Regions from separate parts of the Arthrobacter sp. MYb224 genome, predicted to be linked through region 1. Evidence: riboswitches for the same ligand, from Rfam matches in the RefSeq annotation. Region 1 holds a riboswitch; each other region holds the start of a gene.
What was found. Region 1 has a riboswitch for thiamine pyrophosphate ahead of CQ017_RS08175 (ECF transporter S component). Riboswitches for the same ligand answer to the same signal wherever they lie in the genome.
Positions count from the first base shown of each region.

Region 2: another riboswitch for thiamine pyrophosphate. It lies ahead of thiC (phosphomethylpyrimidine synthase ThiC); the one in region 1 lies ahead of CQ017_RS08175 (ECF transporter S component).
Region 3: another riboswitch for thiamine pyrophosphate. It lies ahead of thiO (glycine oxidase ThiO); the one in region 1 lies ahead of CQ017_RS08175 (ECF transporter S component).
Region 4: another riboswitch for thiamine pyrophosphate. It lies ahead of thiM (hydroxyethylthiazole kinase); the one in region 1 lies ahead of CQ017_RS08175 (ECF transporter S component).

Region 1 is NZ_PCPU01000003.1:464,828-469,740, forward strand. Features, by position in the region: gene CQ017_RS08170 (ATP-binding cassette domain-containing protein) at 1-920, opposite strand, end outside; gene CQ017_RS08175 (ECF transporter S component) at 922-1,539, opposite strand; TPP riboswitch at 1,611-1,729, opposite strand; gene CQ017_RS08180 (DUF4235 domain-containing protein) at 1,804-2,055, shown strand; gene mnhG (monovalent cation/H(+) antiporter subunit G) at 2,119-2,532, opposite strand; gene CQ017_RS08190 (monovalent cation/H+ antiporter complex subunit F) at 2,532-2,798, opposite strand; gene CQ017_RS08195 (Na+/H+ antiporter subunit E) at 2,795-3,427, opposite strand; gene CQ017_RS08200 (Na+/H+ antiporter subunit D) at 3,440-4,913, opposite strand, start outside.
Region 2 is NZ_PCPU01000006.1:3,096-8,008, forward strand. Features, by position in the region: gene CQ017_RS12180 (glycerate kinase) at 1-1,001, opposite strand, end outside; gene CQ017_RS12185 (MarR family winged helix-turn-helix transcriptional regulator) at 1,111-1,551, opposite strand; gene CQ017_RS12190 (MFS transporter) at 1,645-3,093, shown strand; TPP riboswitch at 3,288-3,395, shown strand; gene thiC (phosphomethylpyrimidine synthase ThiC) at 3,393-4,913, shown strand, end outside.
Region 3 is NZ_PCPU01000003.1:66,116-71,028, reverse strand. Features, by position in the region: gene CQ017_RS06275 (mechanosensitive ion channel) at 382-1,635, shown strand; gene CQ017_RS06270 (GNAT family N-acetyltransferase) at 1,716-2,684, opposite strand; TPP riboswitch at 2,764-2,869, shown strand; gene thiO (glycine oxidase ThiO) at 2,865-3,983, shown strand; gene thiS (sulfur carrier protein ThiS) at 3,996-4,241, shown strand; gene CQ017_RS06255 (thiazole synthase) at 4,244-4,913, shown strand, end outside.
Region 4 is NZ_PCPU01000006.1:249,122-254,034, reverse strand. Features, by position in the region: gene CQ017_RS13295 (aldehyde dehydrogenase family protein) at 1-720, opposite strand, end outside; gene CQ017_RS13290 (hypothetical protein) at 808-2,337, shown strand; gene CQ017_RS13285 (GntR family transcriptional regulator) at 2,334-2,702, shown strand; TPP riboswitch at 2,737-2,831, shown strand; gene thiM (hydroxyethylthiazole kinase) at 2,821-3,615, shown strand; gene thiE (thiamine phosphate synthase) at 3,608-4,249, shown strand; gene thiD (bifunctional hydroxymethylpyrimidine kinase/phosphomethylpyrimidine kinase) at 4,246-4,913, shown strand, end outside.

The sequences.
Region 1 (4,913 bases):
TGGCCGGCGCGCAGCCGCAAGTTGATTTCGGCCGTGCGCACCGCCTGCGGATGGCGCGCCGCGCGCAGGTTCACCGCCGCGAGCAGTTCCGCTCCCTCGCGTGAGTGAAGAGGTTCGGTGTGCGGAACGTAGCCGGGAATCCAAATGCCCGCCCTGGCTAATTCACGGCGAATCTTTTCATTCTCAAAGAGCGCCCGCGGCTCGAGGTCATGGGCGATCCCTCCGCCAGGGGCAAGGACGAGTACGCGGTCTACGTGTTCTGCCCAGGCCTGCAAGCGATGTTCCACCACAAGCAGTGTCGCACCGGTGGCATTGGCGGCGGCAATCACCGCATCACGCAGCGGCGCGATCCCCGACGGGTCAATGTTTGCGGTGGGTTCGTCCAGGAGCATCAGACCGGGGCCCATAGCAAGAATCCCGGCCAAGGCCAGCCGCTGCTTCTGGCCACCGGAGAGTTCCTGGGTGCGGTGCGACAAATCCAGATTCCCAAGTCCTACCGCGCGAAGCACCTCGGGGATTCGCGCGCGGATCAGTTCCGGAGCCATTCCAAGATTCTCCGCACCGAAGGCGACATCGTCGCCGACCCGGCTCTGCACGATCTGTGTTTCGGGGTCTTGCTGCATCAACCCGACCGGGAAGCTGCGGGCAAAGGCATCCCGTCGCTGAATCTGCAGTTTGCCAGTGGCCTGCTGCCGTTCGTCGATCTCCAGAACTCCAGCCAAGGCGTGCAAGAGCGTTGATTTACCGGCGCCAGATGGGCCTAGCAGCAGGACCTTCTGCCCGGCGGGAATATGCAGGTCCAGTCCGCTAAGCGCCGGCAATGGACGTTCGGCATGGTGCCAGCCAAAGTTGTCGGCCGTGATCTCAAAGCCGCCACCGCCGAGGTGCCCGGGGGTGGCTTCGGTAGTCGAAGAACTCAATTCAGGCACTGCGCAGCGAACCTTCAAGGTGTGCCGAACGGCTAGCCAATGCTCCCAGGGCACCGGTCTTCGCCAGAGCACGGGTTGCCAACCACGAGAGAAGTCCGGCAATAACTAGGCCGGAAATGCCCATGGCAACTACGTGGAACAGCTTCATCGCCTCGGTGTACTCAGCGAAGTAACCCAGCAGGTAGGCTTCGCCGATTCCGCCGAAAATTCCCGACATGAATCCCGCAAGCAGTGCCACCGGCAGGTTCCACCGGCGGTACCTCACTGCGGCAAAGACCACCTCGGCTCCGAGCCCCTGGATCAGGCCGGAGAACAGCACCGCTAATCCCCATTGGGAACCTAGCAAGGCTGAGATGACGGCGGCGAGGATCTCGCAATACAGCGCGGCACCGGGTTTCCGGATAATCAACGCACCGAGCACCGCGGGAAAAAGCCACATGCCAGATACGAAGGCGCTTGCCGGTGGGAAAGCCACGAAAGCAAGGCTGACCAATCCGTATCCGGCGTTCCAAGCCCAAAAGATAACGCCCGAGGCGACCGCGATTACCGAGGCCACAACGATGTCGACCACGCGCCAGCTGGCACGGTTAGTTGCTGGTGCAACGTTCATAAGGTTTGTCCTCCTATGTAAGGAGGGGAGATGCACGGACCGGTGGGCGTTTAATCGCGCGCCATGATCCGCATCCGAGATGCTCGACTTCCTTCGCCGGTACTAGCCGGGGCAGGTTCGAGGGTCTGCGATCTATCGCACTCTCAGCGTCTTGCACCGCGAACGGCATGACGCTCCCCTGTCGGAATGATTACTGCTCAACCACCATACCGCAGGTATGCTGGGCTACAGAACGAAACCTTACGACGCGAATGCGAGGTCCTCATGAACTCAGTGCAGAAGCTTGTTACCCTTGGAATTTCCATGGGAGCGGGAATGCTTGGAAGCCGACTGGTCGACAAGGTCTGGAAAGGCTTCACCGGAAACGACGCGCCACGTCACGGCAAGGAAGCAGCCGCGGAAGCGAGTATGCGCCAGGCTTTGGGGTTCGCCATTTTCTCCGCCGTGGTCGCATCGATTATCCAGGTGCTGGCTGATCGCGGCACCAACAAGGCCATGAAGAAGTTCAGCAAGTAACATTGCCGAATTCCTTTGGTGGGGCAGGCCATTTGGCCTGCCCCACCAAAGTTTAACCAGCAGCTAGGTGCTCTCGGGCTCGTCGTTCTGTGCAGGTTTCGCTGGCGGCACCGCTGCGGTGGTTCCGGTCGTCTGCGAATGATTGCTAATGACCTGTTTTAGTTCATCAACATGCAAGGTTTCTTTCGCCACGTGCTTCGTGCGATATCCGGCGCGGCCAATCATGTGCGCCGATACCGGGGCAGTCAGCAGCTGCAATCCCCAGGCCAATACAAAGACCGGGATCAGTCCCCAGCTGCGCAAGTGGATGATGAGTCCGGCGAAGAGCAGCAGGAAGCCCAATACTTGTGGTTTCGTGGCCGCGTGCATGCGTGAAAGCAGATCCGGGAAGGTAATTAAACCGATTCCGGCGATCAGCGACATCAGGGAACCAAGTACCAGCAAGAGCGCAGCGAGTGCTTCTAAGAACGTGTCCATTAGGCGTTCCTCTGATCCGATACGAACCGCGAGACGGTAACCGAGCCGATGAATCCCAAGGTGCATGCAACCACCGTGAACAGCAGGTAATCGGTGTGCCGGTTCAGCGCCATGTCTAGGCACAGCGCACTGGAAATGATCAACAGCATGACGTCGAGAGCGAGCACCCGGTCAAGAATCGAGGGGCCCTTGAAAACCCGCCACAGGCAAGCGATAGAGGCCAGCGCCAACATCACTCCGCCAATCCATACAGCTATTTCAATCATTTCTTGGGCTTCCTGCTGGAGAAATCCGGACCGCATTCATTCTTGATCGCCTCGTATTCATCGGGGCTTCCGATGGCCATGATCAACCGGCGTTCAATGTCGTGGATATTCGCTCGCGCCTTTTCCACATCCGCATCGCTATTCACATCGAGATAGTGCAGGTACAAGGTGGAACTGCTGCGGTCCACGTCCACCACGAAGGAACCTGGGATCAGGGTCAGCACATGGCCCACGGTCATCACTACCAAGTCAGATTCGGTGCGCAGCGGCACTGCGATCACCGCGCTGCGTGCCTTCTTACGGCGTACTATCGCAACTCGCGCCACATGGCCGCTGGCGACGAATACCTGACCGAGGAACCACGCGAAGAGCTTCAGGCAATACCAAAGGTTTATTCGTCCGGGAAGCACCACCGGCGGCAGCGGGAATAGATTCACGATGACGATCGAAATAATCGCGCCAAACAATAGATTCCCGGCCGAGAAGTCCTGCCACAGTGCACCCCATACGAAGATGAGCAGCAGGAGCAACGGCCACTCCTGCTTGAAGGTGGCACGGTGACGGACACCGGAGGTATCCAGCGCATCATCGATGCGCTGGTCACGATGTTTGAGGTTCTTGTCCTTCATGCGCCTTTCCTCCTAACTCAACGGTAGTACTGCGTTGATGAATGGTTCACGTGCAATCAATTCGGCCGCCACGCGTTCACAGAAGGCGAAGATCGGCCCGGCGAAAATGGTCAGCGCGATACCTGCGGCAACGAGCGAACCGGTCGCGTAGCGCATCCCCCAAGGCAGGGACTCGGATTCCAACTCGCGGGCAAGCTTCCTGCCCAGATGCGGGGACTCGGCGCCGCCTGCCGCGGCATGTTCCAGAACCCGCGTGGATTCTGCGATCAATTGCGCGTTCGGCACCTCGGCATCCGCCGCACGGCGCCAGAACATACGCGCCCACACACGAATAATCGCAAGCAGGGTCAGCAAACTGGTCAGCAGCCCGGCGCCGATGACCACCCAAGTCAAGGCGTCTGCCTCGGACGACGCCGCATGCAACAGCCCGAACTTCCCGAGGAATCCGGAGAAGGGCGGGATGCCGCCGAGGTTGATGGCCGGAATGAAGAAGAGCACGGCAAGCATCGGAGACAGCTTGGCCAGCGAGCCGAGTTTGGTCACGTTCGCGCTGCCTGCTCGGCGTTCGATGAGCCCGGCAACCATGAATAGCGAGGTCTGCACGATGATGTGGTGGCCCACGTAGTAGATGGTGGCGGCGATGGCCAGCGGTCCGCCGACGGCAACACCGAAGATCAGGTAGCCGATGTGGCTGGTTAGCGTGAACGAAAGCATACGTTTGAGGTCCGTCTGGGCCAGCGCACCGAGAATACCGATGACCATGGTCAATGCCGCAACCACCAGCAGCGCGGCGTTAACCGTCCCGCCGGGGAACAACAGCGTTTCGGTACGGATGATCGCGTACACCCCGACCTTGGTCAGCAGCCCGGCGAATACCGCGGTGACCGGGGCCGGAGCCGTTGGATAGGAGTCCGGAAGCCAGAGCGAGAGCGGGAAAACGGCGGCCTTGATGCCGAAGGCAATAAGCAGCAGCACGTGCAGGATCAGGTGCGGGCCTTGGTCCAGTTCGGGCAGCTTCACCGCCAGGTCTGCCATGTTCACGGTACCTGTGGCGGCATAGATCATTGCGATCGCCATCAGGAAGATCACCGAGGACACCACCGAAACCACCACATAGGTGGTTCCGGCGCGGATGCGTTCGGCGGTACCGCCGAGGGTCAGCAGCACGTAGCTGGCGGTCAGCAGGATTTCGAAGCCGACATACAGGTTGAATAGATCCGCGGCGAGGAAGGCGTTGGACACGCCGGCGAGCAGAATCAGGTAGGCCGGGTGGAAGACCGATACCGGCCCCGGTTCGTCCCCATCGGCCAGGCCCTGGCTGGTCGCGTAGAACAGCACCGCGAGGGACACCACGGTCGAAATCAGCAGCATGAAGGAGCTGAAGCCGTCGACCATCAGCGCAATGCCGAACGGCGAGTCCCAGCCGCCAATGTGGATGGCATAGCTTTCGCCGCCCCACACCGCTGCCACCATGCCGGCTTCGAGG
Region 2 (4,913 bases), on a different contig from region 1:
ATAATGTCTGCATCTCTGCGCGCAGCCTGCAGCACCCCGCTGACCACCTTGCCCTGCAGGGATTGCGAATCCAGGCGCCCCTCACCGGTAAAGACCAGCTGCGCGTCGGCAAGAATCTGGTGCGCGTTCAAAGCCTGCGCTACCAGTTCCCACCCGGGCACGAGCTCAACCTCGCAGTAAGATCCAAGGCAGAGCGCCAAGCCGCCGGCGGCTCCCATGCCGGGCTGCTCGCGCAGCTTTCGACCGGACGCGGTTTCCAAGGTGTCAGCGAGCCGAGCCAGTCCCGCATTCAGTGCTTCCACTTCCTGGGGCGAGGCGCCCTTTTGCGGTCCGAAAACCGCGGCGGCCCCGTTTTCTCCCAGCAACGGATTGGTGACATCGCAGGCGATCTGCCATTTGACTCGAGAAGCTCGCGAATCCAGACCGGAGATATCGATGCTCGCCAGGTCGTTCAGCGCACCACCGCCCGCAGCCAATTCTTTGCCCTGAGCATCGAGGAACTTCGCACCCAGAGCTGCGAGCAATCCAGCTCCGCCATCGGTGGTGGCCGAGCCACCAAGACAAAGAATGATTCGCTGCACTCCAAGCTCCAAGGCTTGAATGACAAGTGGGCCCAGCCCAAAAGTGGTGGCTTGAAGTGGTTGCCGCGGTACGTCACTGACCTGGGGCAATCCCGCGGCTTCCGCTGCCTCGATCACGGCGGTCGTTCCATCTGCAGACAACCCGAAACGCGAGTTGACGGTCCTGCCCAGCGCATCGGTTGTTTCAACGACCTTCGCTTCGGTTCCCCAAGCGTCGATCAACGCATCGAGGGTTCCCTCGCCGCCATCGGCAAAGGGAACGGCGGTGATCGATACCGTACGGGCCACAGAGGTAGCAGCCGCATTCACCCCTGCGGCGATCGCGTCCGCGACTTCGCTGGCCCGGGCGCTGCCTTTGAAGGAGTCCGGAACGATTGCCACATTTAGTGGTTGGGCCGCGGCTGGCGTGCGCTGTGTCATGGACTCAACATTAGGTGCTCTTGAATCCCGGGAATATAGGCAGGCATACATACTTTTGAGCACCAGCGAGCTGATTTATATGCATTACGCACCCTTGACGCGTAGCCGACTATTTACCGCCCTGCTGTTCGCGGTAGTCCTCGATTGACGCGTTGAACTTATGCAGAAGTTCTGCGAATTTGTTGACTTCTTCGGCCGGCCAATCCGAGGTAATGCGGTCGATTGCGCTGACCGAATGCTCGCGAACCTCCGTGAGCCGCTGCTGCCCCAGTTCGGTCAAGGCAAACTTTCGCGCAACACTGCCCGCCGGATCGAGGATTCGTTCGAGATAGCCGTCCCGCACAGCGGTGGTGGTTTGACGTTGCAGGGTCGAGGCGTCGAGGAGAAAAACCGTGCTCATTTCACCGATCGACATCGGCCCCTGGACTTCGATGCGGCTCATCAGCAGATAGACGCTGCGATCCAAGCCATCACCGCTTCGGCGCTGCGCGATGGTGTAGCGGCTGAGCAGCGTTTGCTCATACTCGATATCTGCTGTGCGGCGTTTCATGTACCTAATTCTCCACTTCTACTCATTCGATCATACCCGAACATGTATTATGAACATTTTATGTATCTTACACATTCACTCTGAGAGGCTCTCGTGTCCAAACCCACCTCTGCCGGGATTCCCGGCTCAGGTCTAGCAGTCGCCGTTCTCGCCTCCGCGGGCATCGCTTCGTCGATCACCCAGACCATGGTCACGCCGCTGATCCCACAGCTGCCCGGCATTTTTGATACCTCAGCCTCAAACACCGCGTGGATCATCACCGCCACGCTACTTGCAGCCGCGGTGGCAGTACCAATTTCCGGGCGCTTGGGCGACCTCTTTGGCAAACGGCGCATGCTGCTCATCCTGGCGCTGCCACTGATCCTCGGTTCCATCGTGTGCGCCATGGCCCCCACGGTGGAGGTCATGATCGTCGGCCGCGCACTGCAAGGCCTAGGCTCGGGCATGGTGCCACTGGGCATCGCCATGCTGCGTGACCTTGTCCCGAAGGAACGCCTGTCTTCGGCCATTGCCACGGTCAGCGCCACGCTGGGCGTCGGTGGCGCCATCGGCATGCCGATTTCCGCCGCCGTCATTGATTTCGCCAACTGGCGCGCCCTGTTCTACGGCAGCGCGGTAGTCACGCTGCTGGTAGTTGTCGCCATCTGGAAACTCATTCCTGCCCTGCCGGCCGGCGCCGCCGGACAGCGCTTCGACTGGCTGGGCGCCATTGGGCTGGGCATTGGCCTGATCTCGCTCATGCTTGCCGTCTCCAAGGGCTCCTCTTGGGGCTGGGCGGCACCGCTGACGCTGGGCCTGTTCGGAATGGCCGCCCTCACGCTGTTGATCTGGGGCATTTGGGAAACACGGACCAAGGATCCGCTGGTTGACCTGCGCACCGCTGTTATTCCGCGCGTGCTGCTGACAAATATCGCCTCGATTTTCGTCGGCTTCGGAATGTACGCCAGCATGCTGGTCATGCCACAGATCCTGCAGCTGCCGTCGCAGACCGGCTATGGCTTGGGCCAGTCGATTCTCGCAGCCGGCCTCTGGATGGCTCCAGGCGGCCTGATGATGTTGGTGCTCTCCCCTGTCGGCGGGCGGCTTTCCGACGCACGAGGCCCGAAGTTCACGCTGGTACTTGGCGTTTCGGTCATCGCCGTCGGCTACTGCCTGACCCTGCTCGGCATGGGTAGCGCGTGGAGCCTGATGCTCACCAGCCTCGTCATCAACGGTGGTGTGGCTCTGGCCTACGGCGCCATGCCGGCGATCATCATGGGCGCAGTCCCCCGCAGCGAAACGGCTGCGGCCAATGGCTTTAACACGCTGATGCGTTCGCTGGGCACGACCACCGGCGCCGCGGTCATCGGCCTGGTGCTGGCCCAGATGACCACCGATTTCGGCGGAGCTTCACTACCGTCAGAATCCGGATTCCGCGTGGCGCTGATACTTGGAGCTGGCATTTCCGTGGTCGCGGCAATCTTGGCGGCCTGCATTCCCAGCGCCGCGAAGAAGACCGCGATCGAAGTCGACGCGTCGCAGGAACTCAGCCTGAACAAGTAGTCACCCCGGCTCTTCGGAATTGCCGAGTTTATGCTCAGCTTTGACATAGAAACCCCGGGTAATGTCGTAGACACCTCCTTGAAGGTGCGAGTGATGATCGTAAGGCTCCCGTTGGATATTGCCCAATGGGAGCCTTTCACTTTAAAGTTTCTCGTCTTCCTTGCAAGTCCACGTTGTCAGTCGTGATACCTTGTTTGAGACCACACGGGTGCCCTCGCAGGGGCTGAGATCGGGCTAACGCCGTCCGCGACCGTTGAACCTGTCCGGGTAATGCCGGCGAAGGAAGTGAGTTTCCCACAGTGGAACAATTTGAACAGCACTCTGCCCACACCCTTGCCTACCGTGAGTCTGAGGGAATTTCGGTTCCTGTCACGCAGATCCAGCTGGCAGATGCCCCCAACGGCGAGCCGAACGAACCGCTGCAGGTGTACCGCACCAGCGGCCCGGGGAGCGACCCGACCACGGGGCTGAAACCATTTCGAGAGTCGTGGATTCGTGAGCGTGGAGATGTCGAGACCTATGCCGGGCGTGAGCGCAACTTGCACGATGATGGCAGATCCGCGGTCCGCCGCGGCACGGCGAGCGCCGAATGGGCCGGGCGCTCGGCACCACCGTTGCGTTCGGCACCCGGGACTCGGGTCACCCAGATGCACTACGCACGGCAAGGGGTCATCACCCCGGAAATGCGCTATGTGGCCCTGCGCGAAGAATGCGATGTCGAGCTGGTGCGCAGCGAGCTAGCGGCCGGCCGGGCAATCCTTCCGGTGAACATCAACCATCCGGAATCCGAACCGATGATCATCGGCAAGGCCTTCTTGGTAAAAATCAACGCGAACATCGGCAACTCGGCGGTGACCAGCTCGATCGCCGAGGAAGTCTCCAAACTCCAGTGGGCTACCAAATGGGGTGCCGACACGGTGATGGACCTTTCCACCGGCGACGATATCCACACCACCCGTGAATGGATCATCCGCAACTCGCCGGTTCCCATCGGCACCGTCCCGATCTACCAAGCACTAGAAAAGGTCAACGGCGAAGCGAACGAACTGACCTGGGAGATCTTCCGCGACACGGTCATCGAACAGTGCGAGCAGGGCGTGGACTACATGACCATTCATGCAGGTGTGCTGCTGCGCTACATCCCGCTGACCGCCAACCGGGTCACCGGAATGGTCTCCCGCGGCGGGTCGATTATGGCCGGTTGGTGCCTTGCGCATCATCAGGAGAATTTCCTTTACACCCACTTTGACGAACTCTGCGAGATTTTCTCTCGTTACGATGTCGCATTCTCCCTGGGCGACGGGCTGCGTCCAGGCTCCATTGCGGACGCGAATGATGCGGCCCAGTTCGCCGAGCTGGATACCTTGGCGGAGTTGACCAAGCGTGCCTGGAAATATGATGTTCAGGTGATGGTCGAAGGCCCCGGGCATATCCCTTTCCATCTGGTGCGCGAGAATGTGGAACGCCAGCAGGAGCTTTGCGACGGGGCGCCGTTTTACACGCTCGGCCCGCTGGTCACCGATATCGCTCCGGGATATGACCACATCACCAGCGCAATCGGCGCGACCGAAATCGCCCGCTATGGCACCGCGATGCTCTGCTACGTCACGCCCAAAGAGCACCTGGGCCTGCCCAACCGGGATGATGTGAAGACCGGGGTGATCACCTATAAGATTGCGGCGCACGCGGCGGATCTCGCCAAGGGCCACCCGGGCGCCACGGCGCGGGATGATGCGCTGAGCAAGGCGCGCTTCGAATTCCGCTGGAATGACCAGTTCTCCCTTTCACTGGACCCCGTTACGGCGCAGGAGTTCCACGAC
Region 3 (4,913 bases), 400 kb from region 1:
TACTAGGGATGCGTTGAATTTGACCGGCTATGCCAGCTGTTGTGCCGGCATAGCCGGGATGGTGAATTCCTGGTGCGCCCGTCCGCACGGGAAACCGGATGCATGTAACCGGGAATTCAGACACTTGCGAGTCATCCAAAGTCAAGCCCGGAAAGTCGAACTTGTGACCGGGGTCGAAACCAAAATCTTCAAGTACAGTGGTTTCGTATCAAATCTTGTGATCTACTGCTCTATCCGTTGAATTTGCACTCTTTAGGTGCGGAATTAGTTCTTCGATGTCGGTATTTGTCATCCGCTAGGGCCGCCGGTTCTCTCCTTGCCCTAGTCAGCAAAAAATCCTCGTCGTAGTGTCTAAATTATCCCCACGTTGAAGGAGCAGAGATGCAAACTCAGAACGTTCTAGGAAACATTGACTGGGCGTCGATGCTGCAAAAAGTTGCCATCGCGCTTGTTATTCTCATCATCACCTGGCTGGTGGCCAAGGTTGTCAAATGGGCTGTCGCCAAACTCGTCACCAAGATTAAGTTCCTCCAGAAGGAGGGCACCGATGGCAAGCAGATCGGTGATTCGCTAGGCAAGGTCGCGTCGCTGGTCGTTTGGCTCTTCGGCTTGATCGCTATTCTCCAGGTCTTCTCGCTGACCGAGGTGCTGACCCCGGTGCAGGACTTGCTCGCCGGAATCATGGGCTTCCTGCCTAACCTCATCGGTGCGGCCTTCATCTTCATCATTGGCTACGTGATCGCCAATGTAATCAAGCAGCTGATCCAGACCGGTCTGGGAACTGTCGATTTCAGTTCCCTCGTTCGCAAACTGACTCCCGGCGACGGCGAAGAAGTCGACCCCGAGACCTCACTGCGCACGCAGCGGACCATCGTGGATGTCATCGCAAATATCGTGTTTGCGCTGATCCTGCTGGTCGTGGCTATTTCCGCACTGCAGGTTTTGGGCATCGAGGCCATTTCGGTACCAGCGCAGGAGATGCTGCAGATCGTCCTGACCGCAATTCCACAGGTGATCATGGCCCTGATCCTTCTGGCCGTGGGCTTCCTGATCGCCAAGTTTGTTGGCAAGCTGCTTGAATCAACGCTGCGCGGTGTGGGGACCGACAGAGTTGTGGCGGGCTGGGGAGTTGTTCCCGAGGGGCAGAGCGCATCGGGAATCATCGCCACCATCGTGAAGATCGCAATTATCCTGTTCTTCGCGGTCATGGCAGCAAGCATGCTGAACTTCCCGGCAATCACCAACATCCTCAACGAGGTCTTGGAATTGGGCGGCAAGGTCATCTTCGGTGGCGTCATCATCGCCATCGGCTTCGTGCTGGCAAGTGTGATCGGTCGGTTGATGGGCGATACCACCGCCTCGAAGATCATCCGCTACACGGCCATCGCACTGTTCATCGCGATGGGCCTGAAGTACATGGGTCTGGCCGATTCGATTATCAACATGGCCTTCGGCGCCATCGTGATCGGTGCGGCCCTGGCAGCGGCTCTGGCCTTCGGCCTTGGCGGCCGCGATGCTGCGGCTCGCACACTGGAGAAAATCGACATCAGCAAGATGGACGGTCCCGACACCTCGGGCACCGCGCCAACCCGTCGGTCGCCGGCGACACCGCCGACGCCTCCAAATGAGTTCTAGAACTTAGAACCAGCAAAGAGTGGGACCGGGTAACCGGTCCCACTCTTTTTCTTTCCGTTCCGCTGCGGCCCCGAAGAAAATCAGCCTCCCGCCGCCTCCGCGCGAAACTCCAGCGGACTGATCGGCGGGATGGGATCGGTGGGCAACCGCGCATAATTCAACACATCGATCCGCTGGCCATTGATCAGGAACTTGCCGCGCTCGCGTCCTTCGAGAATGAACCCGCAACGCTCGGCGACTATCTTCGACGCCGGATTGTTCACGCGCAAACCCAACTCCAGTCGCTGCAAGCGGTAGCTGGAGAATAACTCCGCCGAGAGGGCGGCCAACGCCCGGCTGCTCAACCCGCGGCCCCGATGCTCCGCGTGCAGCCAATACCAGACCCAGGCGCTCAGGTTCGCCTCATCGATGGTCCCGCACACCAGGCCAACGAGCGCAGAATTCTCGACGACGGCCAACGGAACCTGCCGGGCCGGGAACTCGAGCAACATGCGGACATAGGCTTCGGCCTCGGCAAGCGTACTCACCTCGCCTTGCCGGGCCATATCCGGGCTCGAAAGGAAGGCCGCGAGGACTTGCGGTGCATCCGCTAGGCGAAGCGGACGCAAAGATGCCGTCGTTTGCCCAGCGGCGCCGAGCCGCCGGCCGCTGATCTGGGACGACGCGGATTGACCGGTGCCTTGATGAAAGAGCAATTGCCAACCTTGGGCCGAATGAACCCAGAGCGAGGTGCGTTGGCTCAGGTTCTCCGGCTTGGTTCGCCACCGCAGCATCAGCAGCGAATCGCTGAGCCTGCGCACGCGCGGATCATGCACTTCGTCCCTAGTCGATTCAACGACTGGTTCATTGCACAGCTGCTCGATAATCTGCGCGCGAGAATAGCACCTGCCCGAGGCACCAACCTCTTCGAAATCTGCGTGGAGCAGCCGCAATAATGCCTGCCGATCCCGGCGGACGGCAGGCAAGAGCAGTTGCCGTTCGCCATCGATGACAACCTGTGCCAGCCGATGATCGGTAGACAAATCCTCCGGACCACTGAATTCGCTCATGCCAACGAGTAAAACACAGGCAGAAGCACAGGTTGAAGTCATGAAGTTCGCCAAAGTGAGCTGAGGCATGCTTATAATCCAAGTACTCCGCGGGAGCCCAACAGCGATTGGGCTGAGAGGGCCATGTGCCGACCGCTACACCTGATGCGGGTCATGCCGCCGTAGGAAGGAAATGCCTTCGTGCATATAGTCATTGTCGGCGCCGGAATCATCGGGCTTGCCACGGCATTCGAACTGCGCGCCCGCGGCGCCGAAATCACGCTAGTGGATCCGGCGCCTGGGTTGGGAGCCAGCCACGCCGCGGCGGGAATGCTCGCACCGACCGCCGAAACCACCTGGGGACAGGGCGCACTTCACCGCCTGATGGCCACTTCGGCCAAGGAATACCCCGCATTCATTGACCGCGTGGAACAATCCACCGGCAACAGACCAGCGTACGTAGAAAACTCCACGCTGGTCGTCGCCGCCGAAACCGCGGATATGGACGCACTGCTTGCGCTCATGAAGCTGCAAGCCTCGCTGGGATTCAGCGCCGAGCGGCTGCTGGGCAGCGCGGCACGCAAACTCGAGCCGGCGCTTGCCACCGGCATCGCCGGCGCCATCCGCTGCGCCGAAGACCAGCAGCTGGACCCGCGGTCCCTGCTGCGCATCCTGATCGATGAGCTTGACCGGTCGATCGTGCGCGAAACGGCGGTGCGGCTGCTGCGCCAGGGATCACGGACCAGTGGAGTGCTTACCTCAACTGGCCAAGAAATCCATGGCGATCAGGTACTGCTTGCCAACGGGTTGGGCGCGCTAGCAGGTGCGCCGGCTCTGCCATTGCGCCCGGTCTACGGAGACATCCTCAGGCTCCAAGGACCGGTGGGCGCGCCGCTGATCAAGCACACCGTGCGCGGAATCGTGCATCGGCAGCCGGTCTACCTGGTGCCACGCACCGATGGGAGCCTCGTGCTGGGCGCGTCGAGCCGCGAGGACGGCCAAGAGCAGGTGAACGTGGGAGAAATGCACGCCCTGCTGGACAATGCGCGCAGGCTCGTGCCGGGCATCGTCGACACCACCTTGAACGAGGCGATCGTGCGGGCCAGACCGGCGACACCCGATGATCGGCCGCTGCTCGGACGCGTGGATGAGGGACTGGTGGTTTCCACCGGTTATTCGCGCCACGGGGTGCTGCTTACCCCGCTCGGCGCACGGCTGGGGACCGAGCTGCTGCTCGGGAACCCGGCAGATGCACAACAGCTGACCAGCGTTTCACTCGATAGGTTTGGCGCGCAACTCGCCAACAGCACACCATTCTAGGAGCCAGAGAAGATGCAACAGATCGAATTTATCCTCAACACCGAGGCGGCCACCGTGCCGGCGGGAAGCACCGTGCGCGAGCTGCTCGCGGCGCACTTGGGAAAGAACATCGGAACGGACGGGAGGGCCAGCGACGGGTCGCGTTTAGGCGTTGCGGTGGCGGTGGACTCGGCAGTTGTCCCGCGCAGTGGCTGGAATGACTTCGAGCTGAAGCCCGGCCACCGGGTTGAACTCGTCACCGCGGCTCAGGGAGGCTGAAGATGGAAGAGCTAACTCTTGACACCGATGGCTTCGAGGTCGCCGGGGAACGCTTCGACTCCCGGCTGATTCTCGGCACCGGCGGGGCGACCTCGATGCATACCCTCGAGCAGGCCCTGCATGTTTCGGGCACCGCGCTGACCACCGTCGCCATTCGCCATTTCGCCGCGGCCGGTTCCGGATCGGTGTACGAGCTGCTGGCGCGCAACGGGGTGCGCCCGCTGCCCAATACCGCCGGATGCTTCACCGCGCGAGATGCGGTGCTCACCGCCCAGCTGGCGCGCGAAGCGTTGGAAACCGACTGGATCAAGCTCGAAGTGATCGCCGATGAGCATACGCTGCTGCCGGATCCGATCGAATTGTTCACCGCGGCCGAAGAACTCGTCGCCGACGGCTTTAAGGTCTTCGCCTATACCAACGATGATCCGGCCCTGGCCATGCGGCTCGAACAGCTAGGCGTGGCAGCGGTCATGCCGGCCGGATCCCCGATCGGCTCCGGAATGGGGATCCTGAATCCGCACAACATCTCAACGATTACCGCGCGCGCCGGGGTGCCGGTGATCCTCGACGCCGGGGTGGGGACCGCCTCGGATGCGGCCAAGGCGATGGAGCTGGGCTGCGATGCGGTGCTGCTCGCCAGCGCGGTGACCCGAGCGCAAAACGCGCCCTTGA
Region 4 (4,913 bases), on a different contig from region 1:
CGCCGGGCTTTTGCCGCCGAGTTCCAGGGTGGTGGGCGTCAGCTGCTTGGCGGCCGCTTCGGCGACCACCCGCGCGACCTGCTGTCCACCGGTGAAGAAGATGTGGTCCCAGCGTGCGGCGAGCAGCTCGGTGGCGGTGTCGACGCCGCCCTCGAGGACCGCGTAGACCCGGGCGTCCAGGTACATCGGGAGCAGTTTCGCCAGCACCCCCGAGGTGGCCGGTGCGAGCTCCGAAGGCTTGAGCACCGCGGCGTTTCCGGCGGCGATCGCGGCGACCAGTGGAGCCAGCATCAACTGCAAGGGATAGTTCCACGGCCCGATGATCAGCACGACCCCCAGCGGCCGGGGTTCGACCTTGGCCATGGCCGGCTGCAGCGCGAGGGGAACCTTGACGGCGGTTGAATCCATCCACTCCGAGAGATGCCGTTGGGCATGGTCGATTTCGGAACGGACCACGTCGATTTCGCTGAATTTCGCCTCGGTGGCGCTCTTGCCAAGGTCCTCGGCGAGCGCGTCGAGGAATTCTCCCGTGCGTTCGGCCAACATCTTTTCCAGGGCACGCAGCTGCTGGGCGCGAAAGCGCCGCGGGTGCGTAATGCGGGTGTCGGCGGAGCGGCGCAGGTGCCCGAGGACCTCGGTGATGCGCGAGGGGTGCTCGTCTACCGGCGGTGCGGCGTCGCCGACGGGATCTGGAAGCGGATTTGAGGTAAAGAGACCCATGGCTCGATGCTACTTCATTGATTCCCCGGGATATTCCATTTGTATCAGGTGTTTGATACATTAGTTTTTCAACTTACGGAGGTAATTATGGATCAGCTCTCCACCGCCGCGTTCAGCATGGCGATCGGCGCAGCCCTGATCTACGCGTGGCTGCGCACGGTTGCCCGTCAAGACAACAGGCCCGCACTGCTGCGGGCGAGATCCCACTCCTTCTGGTGCGCGTTGATTGCCTTCTTCGTAAGCAGTTCCGGCGGGGTGAGCAACCAGCAAGCGGCCAACGCCGACGCCGGCGAATCCCTGTGGGCCAGCGACCTGCTCGCCGCCACCGGTCCGGCACTCTGGCTGCTGTCGATCTATCTGATCGGCCTCTACTCCTGGCCGTCGTCGGTGGCGAATGTGCGCGCGGCCTCCCTGGAACCTCGCTCGGTGATGACGCCGTTGCCTAAGGCCTTGAGTGCCGTGGCCGCGCTGGTACTCCTCGGCGCCGGTCTTACCCTGTGGATGATCCGCGACGTCACCGGGGTCCCCCCGCAATATGCGGTTGCCTCCTCGGACGCCTACGGAAGCACCTGGGTTTCGCAGTCCGCGACCGACGGGCTGCGTGCGGCGGACCAGATGCTGGCCCTGTTTGCCATCAACCTGGCCTCCCTGGCGCTGGCCCTGCTCATCGCGATGCTCTTCATTTTGCTGCGCAAACCGCTTGGTTCGCTCAGCCCCCACGATAACCAGGTATTGCGCGAAGTCTGGCTCAACCGGCTGCTGCGCACCTCGACCCTGGCCTTTGCCTCCGTTGGAGCCTCGGCGCTGCATTACAAGGCCTCGTGGCTTATGTCGCTGGATCGCACCATATATCAACCCTGGCAAAACACCGCTAACGTGGCCATGCTCATCACCTTCATCGCCATGGCATTGTGGAAGCCACCGGAAAATTTTGCCAGAACCACTAGCCCAAAGCCAGCCTCCTCCTTTTTGCGGATGCGCGAAAATTTGCTTGCCATTGGATTCCTCACCACCGCACTCACACTCATCGCACTGGCCTGCTCCTCCTCGCTTGTGCAGACCGAGTACGCGGACAATGCGCGCCCCGGTGAGAACGCCCCGCAGGCAATTGTGTCGCTCCTGGTGGTAGCCCTCTTGTTCTTGGTGCTCAATGCCGGGTTCCTGGGCTACCTGCACCTGAAGTCCAAGGGAACCCATTCACTGGCTCGGCACAGCGCAGACCTGCCGCGCTATGTCTATGTGCTCGCCGGGCTCTTGCTCATCGGCGCCACATACCTGCTGATCAATCCACCATTCGAATATTTTTGGGGTCTAGTTCCGGTCAAACCGGTCTTCGCGCTGGGTGCGCTCCTCGCGTTGCTTGCCGCTACCGCCTGCCACATCTGGTGGGTTCGGCGTGCGGCCTTGCCTTGGGATGTCACCGTGGAGCAAGAAATTTGGTACCGCCAAGTCCACGAACTACGCGCCCTCCGCGTAGTCACCGCGGCGGCCGTCACCATGCTGGCCTGGGGTTACGAGGCAGGTCCCTACGTTTCGGCCGTGGGGATCATCGTCTTCTGCTGCCCGGCAGTGATCATTTTGGCCCGCCCAGAAGCTAGGGTGCCGCAGCGCGTATGAGCCACCATATTTTCGTGGACCTGGACGCGGCGGTTCCGCCCTATGAACAGATCCGCACACAAATCTCTTCGCTGATTTCCTTGGGCGAGCTGCCGGCGGGAAGCAAGCTGCCTACGGTGCGGGCACTGGCCACCGATTTGGGGGTCGCTTCCGGGACGGTGGCCCGCGCCTATAAGGAACTCGAGGCCACCGGCCTGGTTTCCTCCCGACGGCGTGCCGGAACGCTGGTGAACGCCGGAGCGGATATGGAGAAATCCTCCGGTGATCTGGTTCAAGCGGTGGATCGGGTATGGGAATTAGCCCGAGCTCAGGGAATCGACGAGGCCACCGTCAGGGCGCTGGTGCAACGCCGCGCACGGCAATAATTTGTTCTTCCGCGGCTTTGGTGAGTACGCTCTAGCCAGTGACACGGGGTGTCGGATTCACCGACTGAGATGAGACCCGTCGAACCTGAACTAGTTCAAACTAGCGGAGGGATGTCGCATGACCCTGACTTCCGTTGCCCGGAATTATCGGCAACAATCCCCTTTGGTGTTTTGCCTGACCAATACCGTGGTCGCCAACTTCACCGCGAATGCACTGCTGGCCTCCGGGGCGGCTCCGGCGATGACCAACCTGCCCGGCGAAGCCGGGCCATTTGCCGCGGTGGCCTCCGCGGTCCTGGTGAACCTGGGCACTCCGAGCACCGAACAGCTGCGCGCCATGGACGAAGCGGTCCATGGGGCGAACCAGGCCGGCACCCCCTGGGTGCTGGACCCGGTGGCCGTGGGCGCATTGCCGGTACGCACTGACTTCGCGCGAAAAATCGTGGCCCAGCGCCCCACCCTGATCCGCGGCAATGCCTCGGAGATTCTGGCGCTGGCCGGGCGCAGCTCGACCGGGCGCGGAGTGGACGCGCAGGACACCGTGCACGCGGCCATCGAGGCTGGACGCGAGTTGGCCATCGAATATGGTTCGGTGGTCGCGATCTCCGGAGCGGCCGATGCGATCATCGATGCCAAGCGCACCACGCTGGTGCACAGCAACGGGATCGGCTTGACCGGGATTACCGGCGGCGGCTGCGCCCTGGGTGCAATCTGCGCCGGGATGCTCGCGGTGAGCGAAGACCCGTTCGACGCGGCCATCGCAGCCCACGGCCTGTACGGACTGGCCGCCGAAAAGGCCCTGGCCATCGGCCGCGGCCCGGGTAGTTTCGCCGCGGCCTTCCTCGACGAACTCTCGCTGCTGGACCCCGACGAATTGCACAACCTGCGCCTTGAGGAGGCAAATAATGCGTGATCTGGGAATCTACCTGGTAGCCAACACCGAAAGCTGCCAGCCGCGCAGCACCCTGGAAGTCATCGAAGGCGCGGTGGCCGCGGGAGTGCAGTGGGTGCAGCTGCGGGCCAAGAACGAGACGGCCCGCGAATTCTTCGAACTGACCTGCGCGGCGGCGGAACTCACCGCCGGCAAGGCCGAGCTGTTGGTCAACGACCGCATCGACGTATTCCTCGCCGCACGCGCCGCGGGGGCCGCGGTCACCGGCATCCATATCGGGCAGAAGGATATTGCGGTGCGCTACGCCCGCGAAATCATCGGCGAGGGGATTATCGGGCTCAGCGCGTCCACCGATGAACAGCTGGCCGGGGCCAACGCCGACGCGAAATACCTCGATTACCTGGGGGTCGGGGCGATCCGCGCGACGCCCACGAAGAAGGACCATCCCACCCCGCTGGGCATCGATGGATTCCTGCGGGCCAATCGGCTCACCGAGCTGCCCTGCGTGGCCATCGGCTCGCTGACCGCCGCGGACGCCGCGGCGCTGCGCGGCGGCGGGGCCGCCGGCATGGCGGTGGTCCGCGCGATCTGCGCCGCGGAGGATCCACAGGCGGCGAGCGCCGAACTGCGCAATCTCTGGGAAGGCGCCAAATGAGTCCCAACATTCTTTCGATCGCCGGCTCCGACCCCTCGGGAGGTGCGGGAATCCAGGCAGACCTGAAGGCCATCGGCGCCAACGGCGGCTACGGCATGGCCGTGATTACCGCGCTCACCGCGCAGAATACCCTCGGCGTGGATGCGGTGCAGGCCGTCGACGCGGGGTTCGTGGCCAAGCAGCTGGAATCGGTGTCCGCAGATGTGCGCATCGACGCGATCAAGATCGGCATGCTGGCCAATTCACAGATCATCACCGCGGTGTCCCGGTGGCTGGAAACGGTGCACGCTCCGGTGGTGCTGGACCCGGTGATGATCTCGACCAGCGGGGACCGGCTGCTGGCCGATGGTTCGGCGTTGGACGCACTGCTTTCCCGGGCGGATGTGCTCACCCCGAATACCGCAGAGCTTGCGGCCCTGCTCGGCGAGCAACCGGTGCGTGGCTGGGAGGAACTGCTCGAACAGGCCCAACGCCTGGCGGCCAAATACGAGGTGCTGGTGATCGCTAAGGGCGGCCACCTGCCCACCGAACGCTGCCCCGACGCGCTGGTGGGCCCGGCCGGGGTGATCGCCTGCTATGACGGCCCACGCCACGCCACCGCCAACACCCACGGCACCGGTTGCACGCTATCCAGCGCGCTGGCCACGCACTATGCCCGCGGCGG